Regions from separate parts of the Cytobacillus sp. EB106-05-05-XG126 genome, predicted to be linked through region 2. Evidence: riboswitches for the same ligand, from Rfam matches in the RefSeq annotation. Region 2 holds a riboswitch; each other region holds the start of a gene.
The links. A riboswitch is a leader RNA that binds a small molecule or an ion and turns the genes downstream of it on or off. The one in region 2 is predicted to bind S-adenosylmethionine.
Positions count from the first base shown of each region.

Region 1: another riboswitch for S-adenosylmethionine. It lies ahead of AC3WTL_RS08955 (2,3-diketo-5-methylthiopentyl-1-phosphate enolase); the one in region 2 lies ahead of AC3WTL_RS14575 (methionine ABC transporter ATP-binding protein).
Region 3: another riboswitch for S-adenosylmethionine. It lies ahead of AC3WTL_RS06360 (Na+/H+ antiporter NhaC family protein); the one in region 2 lies ahead of AC3WTL_RS14575 (methionine ABC transporter ATP-binding protein).

Region 1 covers NZ_JBYTDU010000001.1:1,804,062-1,807,337, reverse strand. The annotation lists gene AC3WTL_RS08965 (carbon-nitrogen family hydrolase) at 1-322, opposite strand, end outside; gene AC3WTL_RS08960 (pyridoxal phosphate-dependent aminotransferase) at 467-1,639, shown strand; SAM riboswitch class I at 1,727-1,830, shown strand; gene AC3WTL_RS08955 (2,3-diketo-5-methylthiopentyl-1-phosphate enolase) at 1,916-3,148, shown strand; gene AC3WTL_RS08950 (2-hydroxy-3-keto-5-methylthiopentenyl-1-phosphate phosphatase) at 3,141-3,276, shown strand, end outside.
Region 2 covers NZ_JBYTDU010000003.1:321,019-324,294, forward strand. The annotation lists gene pdxR (MocR-like pyridoxine biosynthesis transcription factor PdxR) at 1-420, opposite strand, end outside; gene AC3WTL_RS14570 (DMT family transporter) at 552-1,466, shown strand; SAM riboswitch class I at 1,539-1,638, shown strand; SAM riboswitch class I at 1,742-1,843, shown strand; gene AC3WTL_RS14575 (methionine ABC transporter ATP-binding protein) at 2,002-3,033, shown strand; gene AC3WTL_RS14580 (methionine ABC transporter permease) at 3,023-3,276, shown strand, end outside.
Region 3 covers NZ_JBYTDU010000001.1:1,270,115-1,273,390, forward strand. The annotation lists gene AC3WTL_RS06355 (exonuclease SbcCD subunit D) at 1-364, opposite strand, end outside; gene AC3WTL_RS06360 (Na+/H+ antiporter NhaC family protein) at 535-1,821, opposite strand; SAM riboswitch class I at 1,908-2,012, opposite strand; gene AC3WTL_RS06365 (DUF421 domain-containing protein) at 2,172-2,756, opposite strand; gene AC3WTL_RS06370 (cold-shock protein) at 2,873-3,073, opposite strand.

The DNA.
Region 1 (3,276 bases), on a different contig from region 2:
GTATAAGGTCTCCATTGTTATCTACAATCAGCAGCGTATTGTAAATGCCCTCAGCTGTTTTCTTTGCAACAGAACCGCCAATCAGATGGACCTTATTTTTTTGAGCAATCTCTTTCAAAAAAGCCAGTGCGAAGGCTGCATCCTGGTCCGCAATTTCATCCAATCTGGTCAAATCATAGCCTGTCGTCCAAAGCTCCGGAAGAACCAAAACGTCCGGATTAGACTTGAGCGCTTTATGAATCATGGCTTCAGCCGCTATAAAATTCTTCTCAGGTTTTCCAAAGGCAATATCCATTTGTAAACAGGCAACCTTTAATTTCATTTAACTCCCCCGCAATCATCTTTTCCTTATGTTATGATTAGTCCGATAGATAGAAATTTTCTAAATTTTACTTTACAACTTATCATTTACGTTATATCATTTGTGACTATATTTTCAATCATTTTTTTTAAGCAGGTGATCAATTTGATTAATTATTCGCAATCAGAACTATTAAAAAGTCTGCCAAAACAGTTTTTTGCCTCATTGACAGCTAAGGTGGGGAAAAAGCTTGAACAGGGTCATGATGTCATCAACCTGGGACAGGGAAATCCTGATCTGCCTACCCCGGAGCATATTGTCAAGCGTCTTCAAAGTGCAGCCGAAAACCCTCAAAACCATAAGTACTCTCCTTTTCAGGGTTACCCGTATTTTAAAAAGGCAGCAGCTGACTTTTATAAAAGGGAATATAATGTGGATTTGGACCCCGATACTGAAATAGCCATCCTTTTTGGAGGAAAAGCAGGGCTTGTTGAAATTCCTCAATGCCTTTTAAATCCCGGGGACAGCGTATTGGTTCCCGACCCGGGATATCCTGATTACTGGTCAGGAGTTGCGCTTGCTAAAGCAAAAATGGTAACAATGCCTCTGAGAGAGGAAAATAACTTCTTGCCTGTTTACAGTGAGTTGCCTGCTGAAAAGCTTAATTCAGCCAAATTAATGTTTCTTAATTATCCAAATAACCCTACTGGAGCAGTGGCAAACATTGATTTTTTTCAGGAAACAGTCGAATTGAGCCGAAAGCATGGTATTTGCATCGTTCATGACTTTGCATATGGCGGTATTGGATTTGATGAAAAAAAACCTGTAAGTTTTCTTCAGGCAGAAGGGGCAAAAGAGGTCGGAATTGAAATTTATACTCTTTCAAAGACCTTTAATATGGCTGGCTGGAGAGTAGGGTTTGCCGCTGGAAATGCAAGCGTTATTGCAGCACTGAACCTGATGCAGGATCATCTTTACGTCAGCTTGTTTGGAGCTGTTCAGGAAGCTGCGGCAGCTGCTCTGTCAGGCTCACAGGATTGTGTAAAAGAGTTGAATTCGATCTACGAATCCAGACGAAATACATTCATTTCCGGTCTCAGGGAAATCGGGTGGGATGTACAAGCTCCTCAAGGCTCCTTTTTTGCATGGCTTAAGGTCCCGGAATCATTTACATCTGAAGAGTTTTCTGAGTATCTCCTGGAAAAAGCGCATATTGCAGTTGCACCAGGCAATGGGTTCGGCCAATTTGGAGAAGGATTTGTGAGAGCCGGTTTGCTGACATCTGAAGAAAGACTTAAAGAAGCGGTAAGGCGAATGCAAAAATTAGACCTATTTTAATTTTTTCAAAAATTAAATTGACAAAAGTATTAAGCACTGTCATAATTCTAATTAAATTTCTAAATTAACTGAATAATAGATTTCGTTTTCTTATCAAGAGCAGGCGGAGGGACTAGCCCTATGAAGCCCGGCAACCGACTTAAACTTAAGCACGGTGCTAAATCTTGCAGCTTATAGCTGAAAGATAAGAAGATGTTAGATTGCTATGCTAACCTCTTCTTATTTGAAGAGGTTTTTTATTTTTCTCATTCTTTGATATTGAAAGGAAGAAGATTCATGAGCGAAATTATTGCAGTGTACCTAATACATGATGAAAAACATAATCCGGAGAAAAAAGCGGAGGAGATTGCTATAGGTTTAACGGTGGGATCATGGACCCATCTGCCGGAGCTTGAAAAGCAGCAGATGGCGAAGCATAAAGGCAGGGTCGTTTCTGTTGAAACCGTTACAAAAGATGCAAAAAGTAAGGAAACAGCAGCAATTATTAAGATCGCCTATCCTGCTGTAAATTTTAGTCCGGATTTACCGGCAATATTAACAACAGTCTTTGGGAAACTGTCTCTCGACGGAAAGATTAAACTTTTGGATTTACAGTTTTCCAATGAACTAAAAAATTTTTTCCCCGGACCTCGATTTGGGATTGAAGGGTTAAGGGGAAAATTGAATGTATATGACAGGCCTCTTCTGATGAGCATCTTCAAAGGAGTGCTCGGCAAAGATATGGATTTTTTGACTTCACAGCTGCGGGAACAGGCTATGGGCGGCATAGACCTTGTAAAAGACGATGAAATTTTATTTGAAAACAGCCTTACACCGTCAGAAGCGCGGATAAAGGAAGGAAAAAAGGTGTTGAGACAGGTTTATGAAGAAACGGGCCATCGGACCTTATATGCTGTAAATTTAACAGGCAGGTCGTTTGAATTAAGAGATAAGGCAAGAAAGGCATCCATTCTTGGGGCTGATCTTCTTCTTTTCAATGTATTCTCTTATGGGCTCGATGTATTGCAGGCTTTGAGGGAAGATGATGAGATTGAACTGCCAATCATGGCACATCCTGCAGTCAGCGGAGCCCTTTCAGCTTCAAGTGTTTATGGGATCTCCTATCCTTTACTTTTAGGCAAACTGCTCAGGTATGCAGGGGCAGACTTGTCTCTTTTCCCATCACCTTATGGGTCAGTAGCCCTTGAAAAAACACAGGCATTATCAATTGCGGATAGCCTGACTGGGAAGGATTTTTGCAAAAGAACTTTTCCGGTACCCTCAGCCGGCATCCATCCGGGTTTAGTGCCATTGCTATTCGAAGACTTCGGAATAGACAGTGTCATCAATGCCGGAGGCGGCGTACACGGGCATCCGGATGGGGCAAGAGGAGGCGGTTTGGCATTCCGCCAGGCGATTGATTTAACTTTAAAGGGAGCTTCTTTAGCCGATGCTCCATCAGACTTCCCTGAATTAAAAAAAGCGATTGATTTGTGGGGATACAAAAAGGCGGATGTACACAATGGCTAAAATAGCGGTATTTTGCGACTTTGATGGAACTATTACCGAAAAAGATAACATCATCAATATTATGAAGCATTTTGCTCCTTCTGGGTGGGAGGGGATAAAAAATCAAGTCCTGCAGCAGGAAATTTCTA
Region 2 (3,276 bases):
AGCTTCCTTTAGAACTTTCTGCATTGTTTGTACAGGGAAAATTTCTGGGGAAAGCTCTCCTTTGCTGAGCTGTATAAAAGCGGGGTCATTTTCTAAGTCATTAATTTCCTGAACAATTTTTTCGCTGGCTCTGTGTATCCCTGTATCGATATACTCACTCCAGCTGGCAGACTGCCTTGAAGCGAGCAGAGTCCATGTATTATTAATAACCTTAGTGCCAACCCCTGTTTTCCCCTCTAGTAATCCATCTGCTGCAAGTTCTTCCAGAGCAGTGATAATGGTGCTTCGGTTTACTCCAAACTCTTCAGCCAGTTTCCGCTGGCTTGGAATTTTACTTCCGATTGGCCATTCTCCTTTGGATATCTTTCCTTTAATCGTTTCCATAACTTGCTGATATTTTGGCAATTGTGCTTTATCCATCCATATAACCGCCTTTATGAAAATTGGCTGGCAAAATTCTTTTCTAATTGGTTGAGGACATTGTATCAGTTATTGATTATCCTGAAAAGCAGCACTGATAATGGCTGGAAATGCTGATAAGGGGGATGAAGATGGCAAATAAAAAATTTATGATTATCGGGGCGCATAGTTCTATTATCATTCTCTGGGCATCCGCATTCCCGGGAATCCGGGCTGGGCTTGAATCGTACTCCCCGGAACACCTTGCCCTTTTCAGGCTATTAATTGGCTCTATTGCACTTGGTGTCTTCGCACTGGTAAAGAAGGTGCGCCTCCCGGATATAAGGGATCTTCCTGCTATTTTTATGCTGGGATTCCTTGGTTTTACGGTTTATCATACAGCACTGAATATGGGAGAAAAAACAGTAAGCGCCGGACCGGCAAGCTTGATTGTCTCAATGACTCCAATCTTTTCGGCTGCTTTGGCTGCTTTATTTTTAAGGGAAAGGTTTGGAAGAGCAAGGTGGACTGGTTCCGCTGTCAGTTTTGCGGGTGCCGCACTAATATCGCTTGGTACAGGAGGCGGGTTTGTGATCCAAACCGGTATTTTATTCGTCCTCCTTGCTTCCATTTCAGAAAGCATCTATTTCGTATTTCAGACTAAATATTTTAATAAATACGGATTTTTGTCATTTACATTGTATACGGTATGGGCAGGGACTGCTTTAATGCTGGTTTATCTTCCCGGGCTCGGAAATGAGATCTTTCATGCTTCGGCCGAATCCACTTTAAGTGTCCTCTATTTGGGGATTTTTCCGACGGTAATTCCATATATTGCCCTGGCTTTTCTTGCATCCATAGGGGGGGCGTCTGAAGCGGTGAGCTCTCTATATCTGACTCCAGTAATGGCGTTTGTCATTGCGTGGATTTGGCTGGGGGAGGTGCCAGCTATGTTATCCATTGTGGGTGGGATGATCGCTCTAGCGGGTGTGGTGATTATTCACCGAAAAGATAGCTCTAAAGAAGTTACTGAAATTTATGAAAATGAATCAAGTGAAAATATTTGAAAAATATGATTGACATCCTTTTCTTTAAGATGGTAAAGTAATAAACATATTAACAACCGCATAGTAAAAATCTTCTTATCAAGAGAGGTTGAGGGACTGGCCCTATGACACCTCGGCAGCGGACAAAAGTGTACCGTGCCAAATCCAGCAAGCATTGCTTGAAAGATAAGAAGAGGACCATTGATAAATGCTGCCCTCTTCTTTCTTTAGAAGAGGGTTTTTGTTTTATGCGGAAAAATACTACATCAAGATTCTATTCATAAACATATGAATAATTCTTATCGAGAGAAGCAGAGGGACCTGGCCCAATGAAGCTTCGGCAGCAGGCAGACTGCACTGTGCCAAATCCAGCAGGCGAATAGCCTGGAAGATAAGGAGAGGATTTCAAAAAACCTCTTCTGGCGGAAGGGGTAAATTTCAGGATATAATTCTTAGTTTTCGCATAGGAATAATTAGATAACAAAAGGTGACAGGCACCTATACCAGTTCATTTAAGTGGTATTGGTACCTGACACCATCAAAGGAGAGATGCTGCATGATAGAGTTTCAGAATTTAAAGAAGGTCTATGAAAGCGGAGGTCAGCAGGTAGCTGCTCTGGATGGAATAGATTTAAAGATTAATAAGGGTGAAATTTTCGGGGTGATCGGCTTCAGCGGTGCGGGAAAGAGTTCTTTGATCCGCTGTGTCAATTGGCTGGAGAAGCCGACTTCAGGAAAGGTCATTGTCAGCGGACATGATCTGACGGCTTTATCTGTAAGAGAAATTCGTGAAGTGAAAAGAAACATCGGGATGGTTTTTCAGCATTTTAACCTTTTAAACTCCAAAACCGTGTTTGCCAATGTGGCGATGCCGCTCACACTGGCTAAGATCCCTAAAGATAAAATCAAAAAGCGTGTCCATGAACTATTAGAATTCGTGGGGCTTGCCGACAAGGCGAACAGTTATCCCGATCAGCTGTCAGGCGGGCAAAAGCAGCGGATCGGAATCGCCAGGGCGCTGGCAACCCAGCCTTCCATTCTATTATGTGATGAAGCTACTTCAGCTCTGGATCCGCAGACTACCAGCTCGATCCTGCAGCTGCTGAAAAAAATAAATAAAGAATACAACATTACCATTCTGATCATTACCCATGAAATGTCTGTAATCAGGGAAATCTGTGACCGTGTCGCTGTCATCGAAGCAGGAAAAATTATTGAAGAAGGAACCGTCTTCAATGTCTTTTCTTCACCAAAAACACAAACAGCGAAAAACTTTGTCAGCACGGTTATGAATGATCAAATACCTGACTCCATTAAGCAAGTAATTGAAAAACAGCAGGGGCTTCAAAAGGTATTCAGAATCAACTTTGTCGGAAACTCTGCCGGGCAGCCGCTGCTTTCTCAGGTCGCCAAAAAGTTTAATATCGACTTCAACGTCCTGTTTGGAAATATTACTGAATTACAGGGAACACCATTTGGCAACCTGATTGTCGAATTCCAGGGTCCGGACAGTGAAATCAGGCGTGCTATTCAGTACATCAGCCAGGAAAAAGTTTCAATAAAGGAAGTGACATCACGTGCTAGTTAACCAGGAAAAAATCATCGAAGCCTTAATCGAAACGGTCCAAATGGTGGCATTCTCATTGCTGTTTTCAGCTCTTATCGGACTGCCGCTTGGGATTTTGCTTGTTGTGACAAGGAAAGGGCATCTGCTGGAAAACACCGTTGTTTTTAACATCATAAACAGCATTATTAATATTTTCAGATCAGTCCCATTCATCATTTTAATGGTAGCGATCATCCCAATCACCAGAATGATTGTCGGAACATC
Region 3 (3,276 bases), on a different contig from region 2:
TCACACCATGGATATGTATAGGCTTAAAATCATTTACCAGTTTTCCAGACAAGTAGAATTTGCTTTGTTTATACCAGGAACTTCCAAAGGACAGCCTTTCAGCGCTGTCATGGTTTCCGCCTATGGCTACCACAGGTATATTGAGCTCTACATTTATTTTAAAGAGAATTTCATTCAGCAATTCAACAGCATCAGTCGGAGGTACGGACCGGTCATATAAGTCTCCTGCAATGACGACTGCATCCGGCTTTTCTTCCTCTACCACATTAATAAATTGATGTAAAAAATGACGCTGATCTTCGGTCATATATACACCATGGACCAGCTTGCCCAAATGCCAATCAGCGGTATGGATAAATTTCATATCTAACACCCTCTTTTCCTTGCCTGAGATTCTTTCTGCAATGTTACCATTATACCAAATCAAAAAACGGCAGTGGCTCAGCAACATTTTACAGAACATTCGTTCTAATTATATCATCAATTATTTTTAAAACACAGCATTGTTCAAAGAAAAAAGAGCCCGGCAGGCTCTCATTTATTGCTTTTTAACTTAGGAAAGTTGATCAGAATGGCAATAATACCGCAAATGCCAATTAATATTGGATAAATGGAATATGCCATGATGCTCACCGGCGAAATGGCAGCGAGCCCCGAAGCAGCGAGCATCTGTGCTCCATAAGGGATAGTCCCTTGTACAAAGCAGGCAAATATATCAAGTATACTTGCTGATTTACGCGGGTCAATCTCATATTGGTCAGCAATTTTTTTGGCAAGCGGCCCTGCAATAATGATGGCAATAGTATTATTGGCTGTAGATAGATTTGTCACAGAGACAAGCGACGCAATACCAAATTCTGCTCCCCTGCGGGATTTTATTTTGCTGGTAGCCATGTGAAGCAAGTAATCTATTCCTCCATTAACCCGGATGATCTCCACCAATCCGCCAATGAGGATGGCAATAATCGCAAGGGTCTGCATACCGGCCATTCCCTCAGCAATCATCTGCAGGAATGAAACAAACGTATAGCTGCCGTCAGCAATTCCAATCAGGCCTGCAAGAAGGATACCCCCGCTAAGCACAAGAATAACATTCATGCCGAACAAAGCTGCAGCCAATACGCCAAGATAAGGGACTACTTTTAAGAAGTTGAAATCTCCGCTGGTCACGACGCTTTCCTGACCTGCTGTTAAAATTGCAAGAATTATAGCAGTAAGAACTGCAGCAGGCAGTACGATTAAAAAATTCACACGGAATTTATCAGTCATTCTCGTTCCCTGCGTCCTGACCGCTGCAATCGTCGTATCAGAAATGACAGAAAGATTATCGCCAAACATTGCACCGCCAATTATTGCTGCCATGGCTAGAGCTACTGTAATATCTGTCTCTGCTGAAATGGCTACACCAATTGGAGCAAGAGCAACAACTGTCCCCATTGATGTTCCCATCGATAATGAAATAAAGCATGCAATGATAAAAATTCCGACCATGAGCAGATTCTGCGGGATAAAAGAGAGTGCAAGGTTCACAGTCGAATCAACCGCACCCATTCCTTTAGCCGTAGAGGAAAAAGCCCCTGCCAGGATAAAAATGATGGACATTAATATAATATCAGGATGTCCGGCCCCTTTTGTGAATATCTCTACTTTTTCCATGAATGGCTTTTTTTTATTCATTGCCAGCGCAATTCCGGCTGCTGCGGATACAATGACAATAATTGGTATGCTGTTAAAATCACCAGTTGCTATACCGCTGCCAATAAAAATAAGCAGGAAAGCGGCTAGCGGCAATAAAGCCCATGGATTGCCCTTGTTTTTCATTGAATTCTCCTTTAATAATGGATTTTCCAAGCAAAATAAAAAGACCCCTTCAAGCAAGAAGAGACCTTGATCTATCAATCGTTCTCTTCTTATCTGCCAAGCATCAATGCTTGCTGGATTTGGCACAGCGCTCTGCAGAGCCCGCTGCCGAGACATCTTCGGGCCAGCCCCTCCGTCTCTCTTGATAAGTGAATAGTATTAAATTATTCTAAAATAACTCACGTTTGAAAATTATACAGGAAACTCGCTAAACTTCAAGTACTTTTTTCTTAATGGAATTTGAATTTGAATAATGCTTAAAGGGGGAAAGACGGAGATTGAAATATAAAAAGCCGCAATGCGGCTAAAAACTAGTGAAGATCTTTAAAATTCGGCGGGGAATGGCCCTTTTTCAGCTCCTGAAAAATATCATCTGATGCTTGATGAGCAGGCTGAACGGGTGACTGCAAAATTATTTCTCCCATCAGCTTTTTAAATTCTCCAACTGTCAAAGGCTTTGCATCATCCATTAATTCATACCCAAGCTGTCCATTTGGCTCAAGTGTAGCCATTTTAACATCTGAAATTTTAGTAATACCGTTGGTTCTGAGCCTCATTTCCAGCTGATCTGCTGTAAAGCGCAATTTCCTCATATTTGCTGTTTTTAGTTTCCCATTCTCAATCACTATTTTGGATTTGCCTGTAATAAATTTTTCAATGAAATTGTATCTCACCTGCAAGTATTCCATTATAATTAGTGATCCAACAAAGATTCCAGCAGCCACGATGGTCTTCCATACACTTGTCTCAATGATAGGCTGAATGATAATGGAACCTATGGAAATCATAACTACCGTTTGCGCCAGCGTCATTTGGGAAATAGACTTCCTGCCTGCTACACGTAAAAGCAAAACTCCTGCTAAAACCAGAATCACTGATTGCCAGGCAAAATTCATCTGGATACACCTTCCTTTTTCTAATAGGGTATGGAACTGGTGGAGGAATATTCAAGTTAGCGCAAAATAAAACAGCCTGACCTAATGGCCAGGCTGTTTTTGTATGGGTGTGTCGATTATAGTTTAGTTACGTTAGCTGCTTGAGGTCCGCGTGCACCTTCAACAACTTCGAAAGAAACTTCTTGGCCTTCTTCTAAAGATTTGAAACCTTCAGATTGGATAGCAGAGTAATGTACAAATACGTCGTTTCCGTCTTCACCTTCGATGAATCCGAAACCTTTTTCAGCATTGAACCATTTTACTTTACCGTTTTTCATGAAAAAAATCCTCCTATTGGCTAGAAAAAGCCATGTGTAAATTCACCATATACACGCTTATTACTTTACGTTCATTACTCATCCAGACCATTGCCTAACGGTTGAAAAAGCAGCTAGCAAAATATAACACGATGCATAACGGCTGATTCAAATTTAGCACTTATAGAAATGATTGTCAACTATTCTGCGCGTCTTTGATAGCA